Regions from separate parts of the Mediterraneibacter faecis genome, predicted to be linked through region 4. Evidence: predicted binding sites of a transcription regulator. Region 4 holds the regulator's gene; each other region holds the start of a gene.
What was found. Region 4 encodes Rex, which represses fermentation and respiration genes when NADH is low (regulators of the CRP and FNR family bind a similar motif). Its sites were predicted from a motif close to ATTGTTAANTANTTAACAAT; they were not measured.
Positions count from the first base shown of each region.

Region 1: the regulator Rex is predicted to act here: its motif matches at 1,344-1,363, upstream of ACZ47Z_RS12565 (aminoglycoside phosphotransferase family protein).
Region 2: the regulator Rex is predicted to act here: its motif matches at 2,192-2,211, upstream of ACZ47Z_RS08860 (oxidoreductase).
Region 3: the regulator Rex is predicted to act here: its motif matches at 1,725-1,744, upstream of ACZ47Z_RS02785 (DUF5692 family protein).

Region 1 is NZ_AP043803.1:2,631,136-2,635,225, reverse strand. It holds gene adhE (bifunctional acetaldehyde-CoA/alcohol dehydrogenase) at 1-1,223, shown strand, start outside; gene ACZ47Z_RS12565 (aminoglycoside phosphotransferase family protein) at 1,558-2,313, shown strand; gene ACZ47Z_RS12560 (cell wall hydrolase) at 2,396-3,565, opposite strand; gene ACZ47Z_RS12555 (Cof-type HAD-IIB family hydrolase) at 3,746-4,090, shown strand, end outside.
Region 2 is NZ_AP043803.1:1,874,403-1,878,492, reverse strand. It holds gene ACZ47Z_RS08870 (GGGtGRT protein) at 1-642, shown strand, start outside; gene ACZ47Z_RS08865 (LacI family DNA-binding transcriptional regulator) at 992-2,014, shown strand; gene ACZ47Z_RS08860 (oxidoreductase) at 2,272-4,090, shown strand, end outside.
Region 3 is NZ_AP043803.1:569,351-573,440, reverse strand. It holds gene ACZ47Z_RS02790 (FadR/GntR family transcriptional regulator) at 1-55, shown strand, start outside; gene ACZ47Z_RS02785 (DUF5692 family protein) at 645-1,685, opposite strand; gene ACZ47Z_RS02780 (citrate/2-methylcitrate synthase) at 2,115-3,494, shown strand; gene fliB (flagellin lysine-N-methylase) at 3,481-4,090, shown strand, end outside.
Region 4 is NZ_AP043803.1:1,736,501-1,740,590, reverse strand. It holds gene ACZ47Z_RS08215 (ABC-F family ATP-binding cassette domain-containing protein) at 1-1,577, opposite strand, end outside; gene ACZ47Z_RS08210 (redox-sensing transcriptional repressor Rex) at 1,743-2,378, shown strand; gene ACZ47Z_RS08205 (bifunctional ADP-dependent NAD(P)H-hydrate dehydratase/NAD(P)H-hydrate epimerase) at 2,497-4,014, shown strand; gene alr (alanine racemase) at 4,018-4,090, shown strand, end outside.

The DNA.
Region 1 (4,090 bases), 890 kb from region 4:
AGAAAGTTTACTTCAAGAAAGGTTCTATGCCGGTTGCACTGGATGAGCTTGGAACAGTAATGCATAAGAAGAAAGCATTTATCGTAACAGACTCCTTCCTTTACAAGAACGGATATGTAAAACCGATTGAAGATAAATTAGATGAAATGGGAATCCAGCATACATGCTTCTTCGAAGTAGCACCAGACCCGACACTTCAGTGTGCACGCAAGGGTGTTGACCAGATGAGACAGTTCGAGCCAGATACAATCATCGCTCTTGGTGGTGGATCTGCAATGGACGCAGGTAAGATCATGTGGATCATGTATGAGCATCCGGAAGCAAACTTCGAAGATATGGCTATGGACTTCATGGACATCCGTAAGAGAGTATTTACATTCCCTAAGATGGGAGAGAAAGCTTACTTCATAGCTATCCCAACATCTTCAGGAACAGGTTCTGAGGTAACACCATTCGCAATCATCACAGACGCTGACACAGGTGTTAAATGGCCAATCGCTGACTACGCTCTGCTTCCAAACATGGCAATCGTAGACGTAGACAACATGATGACACAGCCGAAGGGACTGACAAGTGCTTCAGGTATCGACGTTATGACACATGCAATCGAGGCATATGTATCTATCATGGCAACAGATTACACAGATGGTCTTGCTATGAAGGCTGTTAAGCTTGTATTCGAGAACCTTCCATCTGCATACGAGAACGGAGCAAACGATCCGAAGGCTCGTGAAGAGATGGCAAACGCTTCCTGTATGGCTGGTATGGCATTCGCAAATGCATTCCTTGGTGTTAACCACTCCATGGCTCATAAGCTTGGTGCTTTCCACCACCTGCCGCACGGTGTTGCTAACGCAGTAATCCTTACAGAGGTTATGAGATACAATGCAGCAGAAGTTCCGACAAAGATGGGAACATTCTCACAGTATCAGTACCCACATGCACTTGCAAGATACGCAGAACTCGGACGCTTCGCAGGATGCACAGGTAAAGATGATAAAGAAGTATTTGAGAACTTCATCGCTAAACTTGAAGAACTCAAAGAGAAGATCGGAATCAAGAAGACAATCAAAGATTACGGCATTGATGAGAAGTACTTCCTTGACACACTTGATGAAATGTCAGAGCAGGCATTCAACGATCAGTGTACAGGAGCTAACCCAAGATACCCACTCATCCAGGAGATCAAAGATCTGTACCTGAAATGCTACTACGGAAAATAAATCGCATTGCATAAGCAGGCATATGACCGTTAGAATCTAAAATATACGAAGAGAGACAGAATGATGTTGAAAAGCATTGTTCTGTCTCTTTTTTACGTGAGCAACGAGCTAAAGCTTATGATTGTTAATAAATAGACAATATATAAGAGACAAAAAATCTTGTTAAAAACTGCACAAACTTGCTCTAAAGGGGTTTTATTTCTAAAAATTGTGAGATATAATGACATCATCAAAACAAAGTAAGAGCCGTAAGGCAAAAGGAACAGCCCCGCAGAGCTGAGATAAAACAAGAGCAGACAAGAAGGAGCGTTCAAGATATAAGGAGGTCTATATTATGAAGTTAGAAGAAAAAAATCTCATCGTGAAACGTGCTTACAAATCAGTCTATAAATGTGATGATTGTATCGTGAAAGTTTTTAATGAAGGACATCCGAAGTCAGATGTATTTAATGAGGCTCTGAATACTGCAAGAGTGGAAGAGACAGGTCTGGACATTCCGAAGGTAAAAGAAGTAACTCAGATTGATGGAAAGTGGGCAATTGCTATTGAGTACAAAGCAGGTAAGACACTTGAGGACATGATGGAATCTGATATGAAGAATCTGGAAAAATATATGGAAGACTTTGTTGATCTCCAGTTACAGGTTCAGAGTAAGAAATCACCGCTTCTGAAAGGAATGAAAGATAAATTAGCTCGTCAGATCAATGGATTGAAAGATCTTGATGCGACTACACGTTATGAACTTCTGACAAGACTTGAGAGTATGCCAAAGCATAATAAAGTATGTCACGGAGACTTTAATCCGAGTAATGTGATCGTAGGAAAGAATGGAAAGATGACTGTAGTTGACTGGGCTCATGCAACACAGGGAAATGCAAGTGCAGATGCAGCAATGACATATTTGCTTTTCGCACTGAAAGATCAGAAAGTAGCAGATCTCTATCTGAAATTGTTCTGCAAGAAGAGTGATACAGCAATGCAGTATGTACAGCAGTGGCTTCCGATTGTGGCAGCAGCACAGTTATCTAAAGAAAATGAACTTGAAAAAGATTTTCTGATGAGATGGATTGATGTTGTTGATTATCAGTAGAAAATAGAGTTGTTTCTAAAAAAGAAGCGCTGGAAGATGAAAATGAAATCTTCCGGCGCTTCTTAATCTTCTTTTTATTATTTTACCAACTTGTAAAGAAAACGTTATCGCCAATTACAACACCGGTTCTGCTTGTCGATGGTGCGTACAGGAAGTAATAACAGTCGGCTACGGCAGCAAGACGAGCTCCGTTGATCGCATCCTGTGCAACCTGGATAGAAAGACTTCGTGGACCTTGCTTTAATACACGGTCTAAGGAACCTGTCCATACAGGAGCAAACTGTCCTTGGGCATAGATGACATCATGAATAGAATTCGGAAAGCGACTGCTATATACACGATTCATAATGACTGTAGCAACTGCAAGCATAGAGTCGTAATCATAGTGGGCCTCACATTGCAGGATTGCTGCAAGAAGTGTAAGGTCATCAGACGCAATGGCAGATCCGGAACTATTGGAGCCACCAGAAGAACTTGAACTTCCGGAGGATGAGGAACCTGAATTGCCGGAGTTCCCAGAGGAACTGGAAGTATTCGCTTTGTTCGCACTGGCAGCAGCCTCAGCTTTTGCGGCTGCTTCGGCTTTCGCAGCGGCTTCCGCCTGTTTCCTGGCTTCTTCTGCCTGACGAGCTGCCTCTTCTTCTTTGGCTTTCTGCAGTTTTGCATTTACCTCATTCAAATTAGTAGAAGTTGCAGCAGCTTTTGCCTGTAATTGTGTCTGCTGTGTCTGCAATTGATTCTGTAAATCTTTCATGGAAGCCTGCTGTGCTTCCAGGTCTGCTTTCTGATCGGCAATCTGCTGGTGAACATCTTTCAGATTGTTCAGAGCTTTGCGGTCGTAGTTACTTAAATTTTCAATAAAATCAGCTTTGTTTAGAAAATCTGACATATTTTCTGCTGAGAAAAGCATCTCAAGCATTGTAGCACTTCCGTGCTCATACATATATTTGATACGGCTTTTCATATCTTCATACTGCTGATCTTCGTTTTTCTGCGCTTTCTCAAGATCATCCTGTGTTTTGTCTATATCACTGTTGAGGAGCTCAACCTGCATCTCAGTATCAGATATCTTCTCACTCAGGGTGAGGATATCCTGGTTGATGCCTTTTAACTCGTTCTCAAGGGCAGAGGTCTGGTTTTGCAGATTGTCTATCGTGTCTGTAGCATAGACTGGAAGTGCAGAAAATACAATTGCAAGGGAACAAATGAGCGCGGTGCCCGTATGTAACTTGCTTTTTTTGTAAAATGCCATAATCTCAATATCCTTTCTTTAAATGACATTGCATAGTTGTTGAAAACCTATTATACTATAAAACAGAGAATTAATCAAATTGGCACGAAATATTTTATGATTGTTTTACGAAATGATTAAAAAGATATTGCTTTTTGTAACAATTGACGGATAGAAAATACAGAAGATAAGGAAAAAAGTATGGAAAAAAAGGAAATTAAGATTGTTGGATTAGATCTCGATGGAACACTTCTTACAGATAAGAAGGAACTTCTTCCTTATACGAAGAATGTGATCGGAGAGGCATTGCAGCATGGTACAGTTGTTCTTGTTGCAACCGGAAGACCATGGACAGGAGTTCCGGAAGAATTACGTGAGCTTCCGGGGATGGATTATGCACTGACTGCGAATGGGGCAAGGATTATCGAGACGAGAACCGGAAAGGTACTGGAAGAACATCTGTTATCCAAAGAAGCAGCAAAAAAAGCAATTGCAATCGGAAGAAAATATGACACTCTGTTGGAAGTTTATTTTGATGGGCAGGGA
Region 2 (4,090 bases), 140 kb from region 4:
GGACACGAGTCATTCGCAGCAGCTGAGGGTGCTATCGGTATCGCTGAGAAAGCAAACAAAGTTCGTAAAAAACCTCTGCGTGTTATCCTGAACGGTCTTGGAAAAGACGCTGCTCAGATCATCGCACGTATCAACGGATTTACATATGTTGAGACAGAGCTTGACTATCACACAGGAGAACTGAAAGAAGTATTCCGTAAAGCATACTCTGAAGGACTTCGTGCGAAAGTTAACTGCTACGGAGCTAACGACGTAGTAGAAGGTGTTAAGATCATGTGGAAAGAGAATGTAGACGTATCTATCACAGGTAACTCTACAAACCCTACAAGATTCCAGCACCCAGTAGCAGGAACATATAAGAAAGAGCGTATCGAAGCTGGAAAGAAATACTTCTCAGTTGCTTCAGGTGGTGGTACAGGACGTACACTTCACCCAGACAACATGGCAGCTGGACCGGCTTCTTACGGAATGACAGATACAATGGGACGTATGCACTCTGATGCACAGTTCGCTGGATCTTCATCTGTACCGGCTCACGTTGAGATGATGGGACTTATCGGAGCAGGAAACAACCCGATGGTTGGTATGACTGTTGCTGTAGCAGTTGCTGTAGAAGAAGCTGCAAAGGCTGGTAAATTCTAAGAATCCCAGTAAAATCAAAGGTTGAAAATAGACAATGTTCGCAATTCAAAGTGTTCATTGTCTATTTTTTATTTTTCCTAAAAATGTGTTCATAGCTACATGTATGAAATGAAGAGCAACAAAAATATAATCCGTAAATATTTTAATCCATAAATATTACCCACAAAAAACTGTCTTATTTCAAGATAGTTTGTTATAATAATTAAAACAATGAGTTATATAGGATAATAAAGGAATATAAGAATTAATGATTACGAACAGTATTCATTTTCAGAAATAGTTAAAGTTTGAATATATGACGATTTTGAAATTAATTTTACTACAATCTAGAAAAAACGAGGCATCACACATGAAGATAAAGATGGTAGACATTGCAAGGCATCTCGGAGTTTCCAAAGCGACAGTTTCGCTTGCGGTGAACGGAAAGCCGGGAGTCAATGAAGAAACCAGAAGAATGGTTTTGGAATGTCTGGAAGAAATGAAGAAGAATAACGGAGTAATTCCGGTAAAAGAGAATATTGTTACAGTGTCTGGCCATCCGGTGAATCAGATGATCAAAATAGTGATCGTTAATCACAGCAAAGGTGCTGCGTGTAATTCAGAAACAGATCTCTGGTCAGATGTATTTGCTACATTTGATTCTGAAGCAAGAAGACTTGGATATCTTTATGGAGTGACGTATTTAAATGATGACATTGCGCAAACAGAAGCAGTAATTACGGAATGTAATATGGATTTTGTGGCAGGCGTTCTTCTTTTTGGAACCGAATTAAAAGAAGAAGATCAAAACCTGCTTGAAAGAATCAAAAAACCATTGGTTCTTTATGACTGTGAACTTCCAAATAGTCGGTATAGCAGCGTATGTGCAGACAATAGACAAATGCTAAAAAGTGCTGTGGATTATCTGTACAAGGAAGGTGCATCAGATATTTATTATTTCTGCACAGGGAAAGATAATTATAATTATCGAGTTCGTAAAGAAGCATTTTTAAATACAAAGTCTAACGAAGATACTGCATCTGCAAAACATATTCTTGATCTTGGAGATGAAATTCCAAAGATAACGGAGACTTTGTTAGACTGGTTGAGAAAAAATCCGCTTCCGCAAGGAATTTTATTTGAAAATCAACAGATTTCAATCGGTGCGTTGACGGCGCTTCGAAAGTATGGAGTGAACATCCCACAGGAAGTGAAAGTTGTCGGATTTGGTATGATTCCTGACTATATATATCAGGATCTAAAGTTGGTACAAATAAGGATATCTGAAATAGAAGGTGTTCTTCTTACAATGGATTTACTGGATAAAAAGATTCGTCAGTATTCAATGTCTAAAGTTAAGATATACACAGAAGCAGAAATGATTATAAGTTAAAATAATCGTAAGACAAAAGAACAAGATGAACAAAAAGAGTTTTTGGATTGTGTGAAAATTCACAAGATTCAGAAACTCTTTTTGATTATTTGCATAATCATATTGATTTGTAAGAGAATTAGTTATAAAAATCATACAAATACAACACCATAATTATTAAAAAACTGGTATAATATAATAGTGAAAAATTTATCAATTTCAATCTGCAGCGAGATGATAAAAGAACGGGAAAAGAAAACAAATTGGAGGAACAGAAGATGAATGAATATTTTCCACATTTATTTGAACCAATTAAGATTGGAAAGACAACGGTAAAGAACAGAATCTTTATGCCGCCGATTTCCACAAACATGGCAGATAAAGGCTATGTGACAGATGCGCTGGTTGAGCATTATTCAGCCAGAGCGAAGGGCGGAGTTGGACTGATTGTTACAGAAGTTACGACAGTAGAGCCGGTATATACATACTTGCCGGGAGATATGTCAATCTATGATGACTCTTATATTCCGGGATGGAAGAAACTGGTAGATGCAGTACATCAGTATGATACGAAGATTTTAGCACAGCTATTTCATCCGGCTTATATGGCATTTCCAATTCCGGGAACACCTCAGCTGATTGCACCGTCCAATGTTGGTCCTTATTATGCAAAATCAGCACCGAGAGCAGTAACAGTAGAAGAACTGCATGTACTTGTTCAGCAGTTTGGAGAGGCTGCACGCCGTTTTCAGATCGCAGGCGGAGACGGAGTTGAGATTCAGTGTGCACATGCGCATGGACTGCTCGGTGGATTCCTTACACCACTTTATAATAAGAGAACAGATGAGTACGGCGGAGACATTAACGGACGTCTCAGACTGACACTTGAAGTAATTGCAAAGATCCGTGAACTTTGTGGTGATGATTTCATTATTGATGTTCGTATTTCAGGAGATGAGTACAGTGAAGGTGGTCTGACACTGAACGACATGATCTATGTATCCAAACAGCTTGAGAAAACAGGTGTTGATTTCATCCATGTTTCCGGAGGAAATACAATCAAGAGAGGAAGTTCCATGCCTGCACCTGGTACATCACCGGCACCGCATGCACACGCAAGTGAGGAGATCAGAAAGCATGTGAACATTCCGGTATCTACAGTTGCAAGAATCAATGAACCATGGGTGGCGGAAGAACTTATCGCAAACGGAAAGACAGATATCTGTATGATCGGTCGTCCGAACCTATGTGACAGTGAATTTGTTAATAAAGCTGCAGAAGGAAAAACAGATGATATCCGTCCATGTATCGGATGTGGACGCTGCCTGACAGGAATTATGTTTGGTAATCCGATCAGCTGTACAGTGAATCCATCTGTAGAGTCTGACGAGATCAAAGAAGCAGATGAGAAGAAGAAAGTTCTTGTGATCGGTGCAGGTCCGGCAGGAATGGAAACAGCTTACGTTGCTAAGAAACGCGGACATGAAGTTATTCTCTGCGAAAAAAGCGGAGAGTTCGGAGGTCTTTTAAGACTTGCAGCAGTCCCAATCGCTAAGCAGGAACTTTGTAAAGTGATTAAATTCATGGCACGTCGTCTGAGAAATGAAGGAATTGAAGTTCGTATGAACTGCGAAGTAACACCGGAAATGCTTGCGGGAGAATTTAAGGATTATGAGGTTGTCTGTTCTACAGGAGCAGTTCCGAAAGAAATCCCTCCATTCAAAGTATTTAAGCAGACAATGACAGCAGATGATGTACTTGCAGGAAGAAAATATCCGGGAAGAAAGATTGTTATTCTTGGTGGTGGATCTGTTGGATGTGAGACAGCAGACTATCTTGCACCACTGATTGATGATATGTTCCCTGCAAACCGTGACATTACAGTGATCGAGATGACAGCGTCACTGATGCCGGGAGAAGGCGGAGCAGCTAAGAGCCAGCTGACAATGAGACTCAAGAGAAAAGGTGTGAAGATTGAATTGAACAGTCAGGTGACGAAGGTTGATGAGACTACGATCACTTATGAGAAAGACGGACAGGAATATCATATCACAGATGCGGATACACTGATCTTTGCAGTCGGTTATGCACCGAACA
Region 3 (4,090 bases), 1.2 Mb from region 4:
GCAGGACTGCATTGATGGGAAGCATCAGATTTACTATTCCAATGAGTTTGTATAAATTTGTATTTGTCTGTCTGATTCTCCATATTGAAGCAAAGGATTTGGTGGTGAATAAGGCCGCAAGGATGATGCTATATTGCATCGGACACCGGAACGCTCCTGCCTTACATGTGTCCTCAACAATATAGCACCATCCTCGCTTCTTTATTCCAAACAGAAGTGTTTGCTTAATGGGACGAATCTGAAAGACTTCATACAAGTTTTGATTTGTTGCACGTAAACGAGAAGATAGACTCAGGTTCAGTCGATAGCGTTCCTTTTTTACTTCCGTCCAGAATTCTGTATTTAAGTGTTGAATTCGTTCCACGGCAATCCCTTCTGTCCTGGATAATGTAAGTGATGTGGATACTTTATTGTTGAGGACACATTTTAAGGCAGGAGCGGTTCTGAATACACTTTGTTCTGAATGTTTGAAAAAGCCCAAACAGAAATCACTCACGATGCCTGTTTGGGCTTTTTCGTTACATTCATTCAAAGGGATGAAGAGGAGCGGGCCGGTGTCCGATGCAATAAAGTATCCACATCACGCCCTTATCCAACAAAAGTTTTTGCTTCATTACCCAGAATTCAAACGTCTAAATACAAATTTAAACTTCTACTCTCGCCATTGCTTCCTTATAATCCTTCTGATCTGTAAAGATCTCATTCTTATAAGGATTCTTCTTCTGCTGTTTTGCTCTCTTAATAATTGCAGCCAGACAGATCACATTCGCTGCAAGTGCAATTACCGCGATCACACCCTGCATGGTTGGATTAGCACTTGTCGGTCTTACTGCTGCATCCATGAATCCGTCAGAATACAGAGCCGGAATTACTGAGAAACGGCTTGCATCCTGGAATAATGGGAATACCTGAGCAAACATACACCACAGTGCCAGTGTATTCGCGCGATTCTGGATCCAGCCACCCTTGTTCCAGAACATATTTGCAAATGTCGGAGCAAGAAGTAATGCAACACCACAGTAGAATGCATGTGTTGTCAGGTTATTGTATGTGTACTCAAAATTCCACAGATCATATGCAATAATGAAGCACCATGTCATATCCGGCCAAAGCATATCATCATGTTTCTTGGATGTGTAGATTCCCCACCATCCTGTCATACAGAAGATATTCAGGATTCCGGCAATTCCGTTCACCCAGTTCCACCATCCTCCGTAGAGCCATACATTTTCTGAAGACAGCCACCAGCGGTCACCGAATTCTTTCATTGCCATGAATCCACGGATACCTGATTCAAAATCACTTACTACTGCAATCAGAATATTGATTGCAACGATTGCAAACGGGAATACTTTGAACCATTCTGTCTTACCAATTCCCCATTTGTATTTCAGCATCATAAAACCAATACACCCTGCTGTTGCAGCATACAATTTTGCATAATGGAACCAACTTGTCATATGTACATAAGTATCGTTATTCAGTGCCCATTCTGCACCATTTGCTGCACAGATATAGATTGCGATAAAATACACTGTAAGTATAGCCGGAATAGCTCCAAAACAGATCAGTCCACCGATTTTTGTACGTCTTGCGAATTCATTTGCAAGAACAAGTCCGGCAAACACCAGTACCCACCCTAACAGCTGCCAGCCGGCACCATCGCCATAAATTTGGAATAACATAATTATCCCCCTCCTTCTTTTAATTGGTTATACCAACCTATTGTTATCTTTTTAACATTATACTCTTCTTATTATTATGCGTCAATAAATGCATCTGTTTCTCCTATTTTTCAGCACTTTATAATAAAATATCTCTCCATATTTTTGTATTTTTACAATAGATTTGCGCTTTGGCATCTGGTATGACCACAGCCACATCATTTTCTTTCTGACGATTCAGAAAATTCATTTAAGCATTCTTATTTTTGAGTTATCTAACAATTCAATATTCATTTTATTCTGTTTTATGCGTGCTTTTCTTGATTTTTTTCATGTTTTTGCAAGAATACATATATATTTCTTGCAAATTTCACCTCGACTGTTTATAATTACATTAAAATGCATTATCAAGACACTAGAAAACATATATGTATTGTGAGGATGAAAGCTATGAATTCAAATGATATATTAATTGCAAACACTGACGATCTGCGCAGTGATATGGACTATTTAGAGAAAACACTTTTGAAAGGACACCGCATTGATCCGAATCTTTATGAAGAATATGATGTAAAGCGCGGACTTCGTGATTCAACCGGCCGAGGAGTTCTTACCGGACTGACTGAAGTATCCGATGTCTGTGGATTTGATGTTATAAACGGACGTAAAATTCCTGCTGAAGGTGGACTTTACTATCAGGGAATCAATGTCAATGACCTTATCAACGGTCTGAAAGGCAAACGTTTTGGATTTGAGGAAACAACTTTCCTGCTCCTTTTCGGACGTCTTCCAAAAAAAGATGAATTAAAGCATTTTCTGAAAGTTTTATCTGAATTAGAAGATCTAAGCGGACGTTTTGTTCGTGACGTTGTCATGAAGGCCTCAAGCTCTAACATCATGAACGCACTCCAGCGCTGTGTTCTTACTTTATATACATATGATGAGAACCCGGAAGATATTTCTGTTGAAAATGCACTGCGTCAGGCTCTTGAACTTATTGCAAAGCTTCCACTGATCGCAGTATATTCTTATCATGCATACAGACATTTCCGTAAAGATGAGACACTTCTGATCCGTAATCCGGAGAAAGGCCGCTCTCTTGCAGAGAATATTCTGTATATGCTTCGCCCGGACGGACAATATACAGAACTCGAGGCTAAGGTACTTGATGTTGCACTGATTCTTCATGCAGAGCATGGTGGTGGTAACAACTCTACTTTCACTACTCACGTTGTTACTTCTTCAGGAACAGATACTTATTCTGCAATCGCTGCTTCCATCGGTTCTCTAAAAGGACCACGTCATGGTGGTGCAAACCTGAAAGCGCAGGGGATGTTTGATGATATTAAAAAGTCTGTCAAAGACTGGACTAACGAGGATGAGATTCGTGAGTATCTCCGCCTGATTCTTGATAAAAAAGCCTTTGATAAGACGGGACTGATCTATGGAATGGGACATGCCGTCTACACAATCTCCGACCCAAGAGAAAAGATTCTGAAAAGCTATGCAAAACAGCTTGCTTCCGAAAAGGGACTTGATGAAGAATTTGCTCTTTATGACCGTGTAGAACGAATCGCCGGTGAAGAGATCATGACACACAGAAAGATGCTGAAACCTGTCTGTGCTAACGTTGACTTCTACAGCGGATTTGTTTATACAATGCTGAATATTCCGGAAGAGCTTTTCACACCACTCTTCGCGATTGCGCGTATCACCGGGTGGAGTGCACATCGTCTGGAAGAACTGTTAAATGCCGGTAAGATCATCCGTCCGGCATACAAATATGTTGGGCAGCATACAGAATTCCATAACCGTGATGACAGAAATTAATTATTTGATACCTGATTATTATTCTAAGTTCACCTGCATCGCCGACCGCTGTCCGATCACCTGCTGCCAGGAATGGAAGATTGGCGTCGATGCAGATACGAACCGTAAATGGAAGAAACTCCAGGCTCCGGAAACCGTACCTGAACAAAAGAAAAATTTAAGCGCTTATACGATTAAAAAAGATGGACAGCGTGTGATAGGCCTGGACAGTGATCATCGCTGTCCATTCCTTAACTCTGAGAAGCTCTGCCGCCTTGTTGTTGCTTACGGCGACAAAGTCCTATCAGAAACATGCACTACATTTCCACGAGAGGAACATCGCTTTCCGACACATAACGAGAAAATGCTGATGCCTTGCTGCCCTGCAGTGATTGACCTGTGGAACAAACAGAAGTCCCTGCATTTTCCAAATGTATCAGACACTTTGTCCGATACTGGCGATACAGATACTTCTGTCCTTTTCCTCTTGCGTGAAAAACTACTCAATCTTTTAGATGATTCTTCCAGAACAATCGAAGAAGAACTTTTGGAAAGCTTCTATATTCTTCAGGAATTGTACCAGCATCAGCCATTAACAAAAGAACTGTTAGAAGATT
Region 4 (4,090 bases):
TAGTTTCCGATGTAATTAACAAATGTCTGATTCACCAGTTCAAGGATCCGGGAGGCGGTCTGATTGATAAAATAACGGTCATGGGATACATAAAGTATCGTTCCGCTGTAGTTATTTAATGCTTCTTCCAGAATTTCTTTGGAAGTAATATCCAGATGGTTGGTTGGCTCATCAAGGATTAGAAAATTTGCTTCCGAAAGCATAAGTTTGGCAAGTGATACGCGGCCTTTTTCTCCACCGCTTAATGTATGAATTTCTTTGAACACTTCATCTCCGGTAAACTGGAATGCAGCGAGTGTATTTCTGATCTGTGTATTGGTAAGATCAGGATAGTCATCAGAAATCTCATCAAAAATGGTCTTATCATCATGAAGTACGTGATGTTCCTGGTCGTAATAACCAATCGTCACTTTGGATCCAAGTGTGAATTCACCCTGATCCGCTGCAATTACCTGATTAATAATCTTTAAAAGTGTTGTCTTTCCGGTTCCATTATCACCAATCACAGCGACATGTTCGCCACGTTTGATTTCAAAACTGATATCATGGAAGAGAACCTGACTGTCAAATTGCTTTGAGAGATGTTCCACTGTAAGAACATCATTTCCGCTGATCTGCGATGGTTCCAGCGTAAAATGCATTTCTTTCGTACTGTCAACCGGTTTGTCCAATGGCGTAATCCTGTCAAGCATTTTCTCACGACTCTCTGCACGTTTGATTGATTTTTCACGATTGAAAGACTTTAATTTTTCAATAACTGCCTGCTGATGTTTGATCTCACGCTGCTGATTCATGTATTCTTTCAGCTGTGCATCTCGGATCTGCTGTTTTTTCATTGCATAATCTTTATAATTTCCAAGGTACATGCGAACCTGTGCATTATCAATCTCAACAACTTTTGTAACAACACGATTCAGGAAATAACGGTCATGAGAGACGATAAATACAGCTCCGGAATAATTGATCAGATATGTTTCCAGCCAGGCAATGGAATTCAGATCCAAGTGGTTTGTCGGCTCGTCAAGCAGGAGGATATCCGGACTTGTAAGAAGTAATTTCCCGAGAGAAACACGGGTCTTCTGACCTCCTGAAAGTGTATCTGTCTGTTTATTAAAATCATCTTCCGTAAACCCAAGTCCCTTTAATACACCTGTAATCTCGCTTTCGCAGGCATAACCGTTTCTTGCATCAAATTCGGACTGTAGACGGTTGTAGGTCTCCAGGCGGTTCTGCAATTCCTCGCCTTCCAAATGCTTCAGTTCATGTTCGATGGAACGAATCTGAGCTTCCATTGCAAAAATATCCGCTTTTGCACTTTTCACTTCCTCATAAATGGTATTTCCGGATTTTAAATCCTGACGCTGCGCAAGATAACCGAGTGTCTTTCCTTTCGCGAGAATAACATCTCCACCATCAAGAGGTTCTTCTCCGATGATCATCTTAAGGATTGTTGATTTTCCGGCGCCGTTCACACCGACAAGAGCAGCTTTCTCACGATCTTCGATATGAAAGGAGCCGTCTCGTACAATTTCGTGTTCCCCAAACGCTTTTTCTATATTGTGACATGCGAGTATCATATGTTTTCACCTCGTTTTTTGACTTCTAACATTATCATTATATAGAAAAATGTCGAAAATACAAGGAAAATATATGGATTTTAAGGGTTTTTGCAAAACAAAAGTTTGACAGAACTTTAACTCTTTTATATAATAAAGAGTAGTTTAAGAGTGGAGGGCTAAAAATTGGAACAGAGAAAGATATCACGTGCAGTCATTTCCAGACTTCCGAGATACTACAGATATCTAGGAGATCTGCTGGAGGCTGGCGTAGAGAGAATTTCATCCAGTGACCTGAGTAAGAAGATGCATGTAACGGCTTCACAGATACGTCAGGATTTGAATAATTTCGGTGGTTTCGGCCAACAGGGATACGGATACAATGTGAAATATCTTTATACAGAGATTGGCAAGATTTTGGGATTGGATAGAAGTCATAATTTTATTATCATTGGTGCCGGTAATTTAGGACAGGCACTGGCAAACTATGCTTCTTTCGAAAGAAGCGGATTTATTCTGAAAAGTCTTTTCGATGTGAATCCTCGACTGGAAGGCGTAACGATCAGAGGGATTCCTGTGCGTATGGTTGATGAACTAGAAGATTTTCTTAAGAATAATGACATTGAAATTGCTGCACTGACACTTCCAAAATCGAAAGCAATTGAAGTTGCTGATATTCTGGTAGATAACGGTGTGAAGGGAATCTGGAATTTTGCACATACGGACCTTTCCCTTCCAAAGGATGTGGTCGTTGAGAATGTACATTTATCTGACACACTGATGAAGTTATCTTACAACCTTTGTCAGCAGGATAAAGAATAGAATCTGGCAGGCTGCAAGGATGCTGCGGGACCAACCGACGAAAGGAGGTTCCGCAGCATCTGTTCATGTTAAAGGAATGTAACGGAATGTAAAGTGATAGAAAGGTCAGGCGATAAGCATGAGATATCTTCCAAATGGGAAGCAGATGAGTGAAGCTGATGCACACACAATTCATAAAATTGGGATTCCATCCCTTGTACTTATGGAACGTGCAGCACTTCAGATTGTCGAGACAATGCATAAGAAAAATATTTCCACAGAAAAAAGTCTGATTGTTTGTGGAAGCGGCAACAATGGTGGAGACGGATTTGCAGTAGCAAGGCTCTTAACCGAACAGGGAAAGCATGCAGATGTACTATTTGCAGGGAGAGAAGCTTCTTTAAGTGAAGAATGTCGATGTCAGAAACAGATTGTCGAAAATATGGGGATTTCTGTATTCACAGAATTCCCGGATGAAGAATATACTGTAATAATTGATGCTGTATTTGGTGTTGGACTCTGCCGTGAAATCACAGGACATTATAAAGATGTGATCGACTGGATGAATCTTCAGGATGCAGAAAAAGTTGCTGTTGATATTCCATCCGGAATCTGTGCTGCAACAGGAAAGATTCTTGGGACAGCATTTCGAGCCGACCTTACAGTATGTATGGCATGTGTAAAATTAGGTTGTGAGCTTTTCCCTGGCAAGTCGTATGCAGGAGAGAGCATTCCGGTTGCGATTGGAATTGATCCGAAATATTTTTCGAATCACCTGGATGTTTGTTATACCTTTGACAAAAATGATCTTGGAAAACTTCTTCCTTCGAGAATGATGAATTCGCACAAGGGAAGTTATGGAAAAGTTCTTATGATCACCGGAAGTCCCGGGATGGCTGGTGCTGCATTTTTTTCTGCCTGTGCTGCCTATACAGTTGGTGCCGGTCTAGTACAGATTTATACAGCAAGTGAAAACCGTCTGGCACTGCAGGAACTTCTTCCGGAGGCAATCATATCCTGCTATGATTCTTATGATGACAGTCAACTGTCTCATCTTCTTGACTGGGCTGATGTGGTTTGTATTGGCTGTGGACTTGGAATGGGACAGATTTCCGAAAAGATATTGAAAAATGTATTGAAAAAGGTATCTTGTCCATGTGTCATAGATGCCGATGGACTTAATTTACTGAGCAGGAATATAGAGTTATTAAATCAATGTTGTGCACCTGTGATTTTAACTCCACATATGAAAGAAATGTCAAGGCTGACCGGATGGAGTATTGATACGATCATGGAAGATCGCTTCCAGGCACTTGATCAGATCATAAAACAATCCGGACCGGATACAAAATCATCCATAATCTGTGTGTTAAAAGACAGTCGTACTGTTGTCGCACAGACAAATCGGCAGAAATTTGTAAATCTCGCTGGTAATAACTCTATGGCAAAAGGTGGTTCCGGAGACGTTCTTGCCGGAACGATTGCAGGACTTCTTGCACAGCATATGGCACCATTCGAAGCCGCTGCTGTGGGAGTTTTCCTACATGCCTGTGGTGGAGATGAAGCGAAAAAGAGCAAAGGAAGTTACAGCGTATTAGCCAGAGACCTGATTCAGGGTATGGCCGATGCAATGAAAAATGCAAAGGAGTGCAGATAAATTATGAAACAGTATAACAGAGTATGTGCCAGGATCAATCTGGACGCAATTGCATATAATATGGAACAGATGAAAA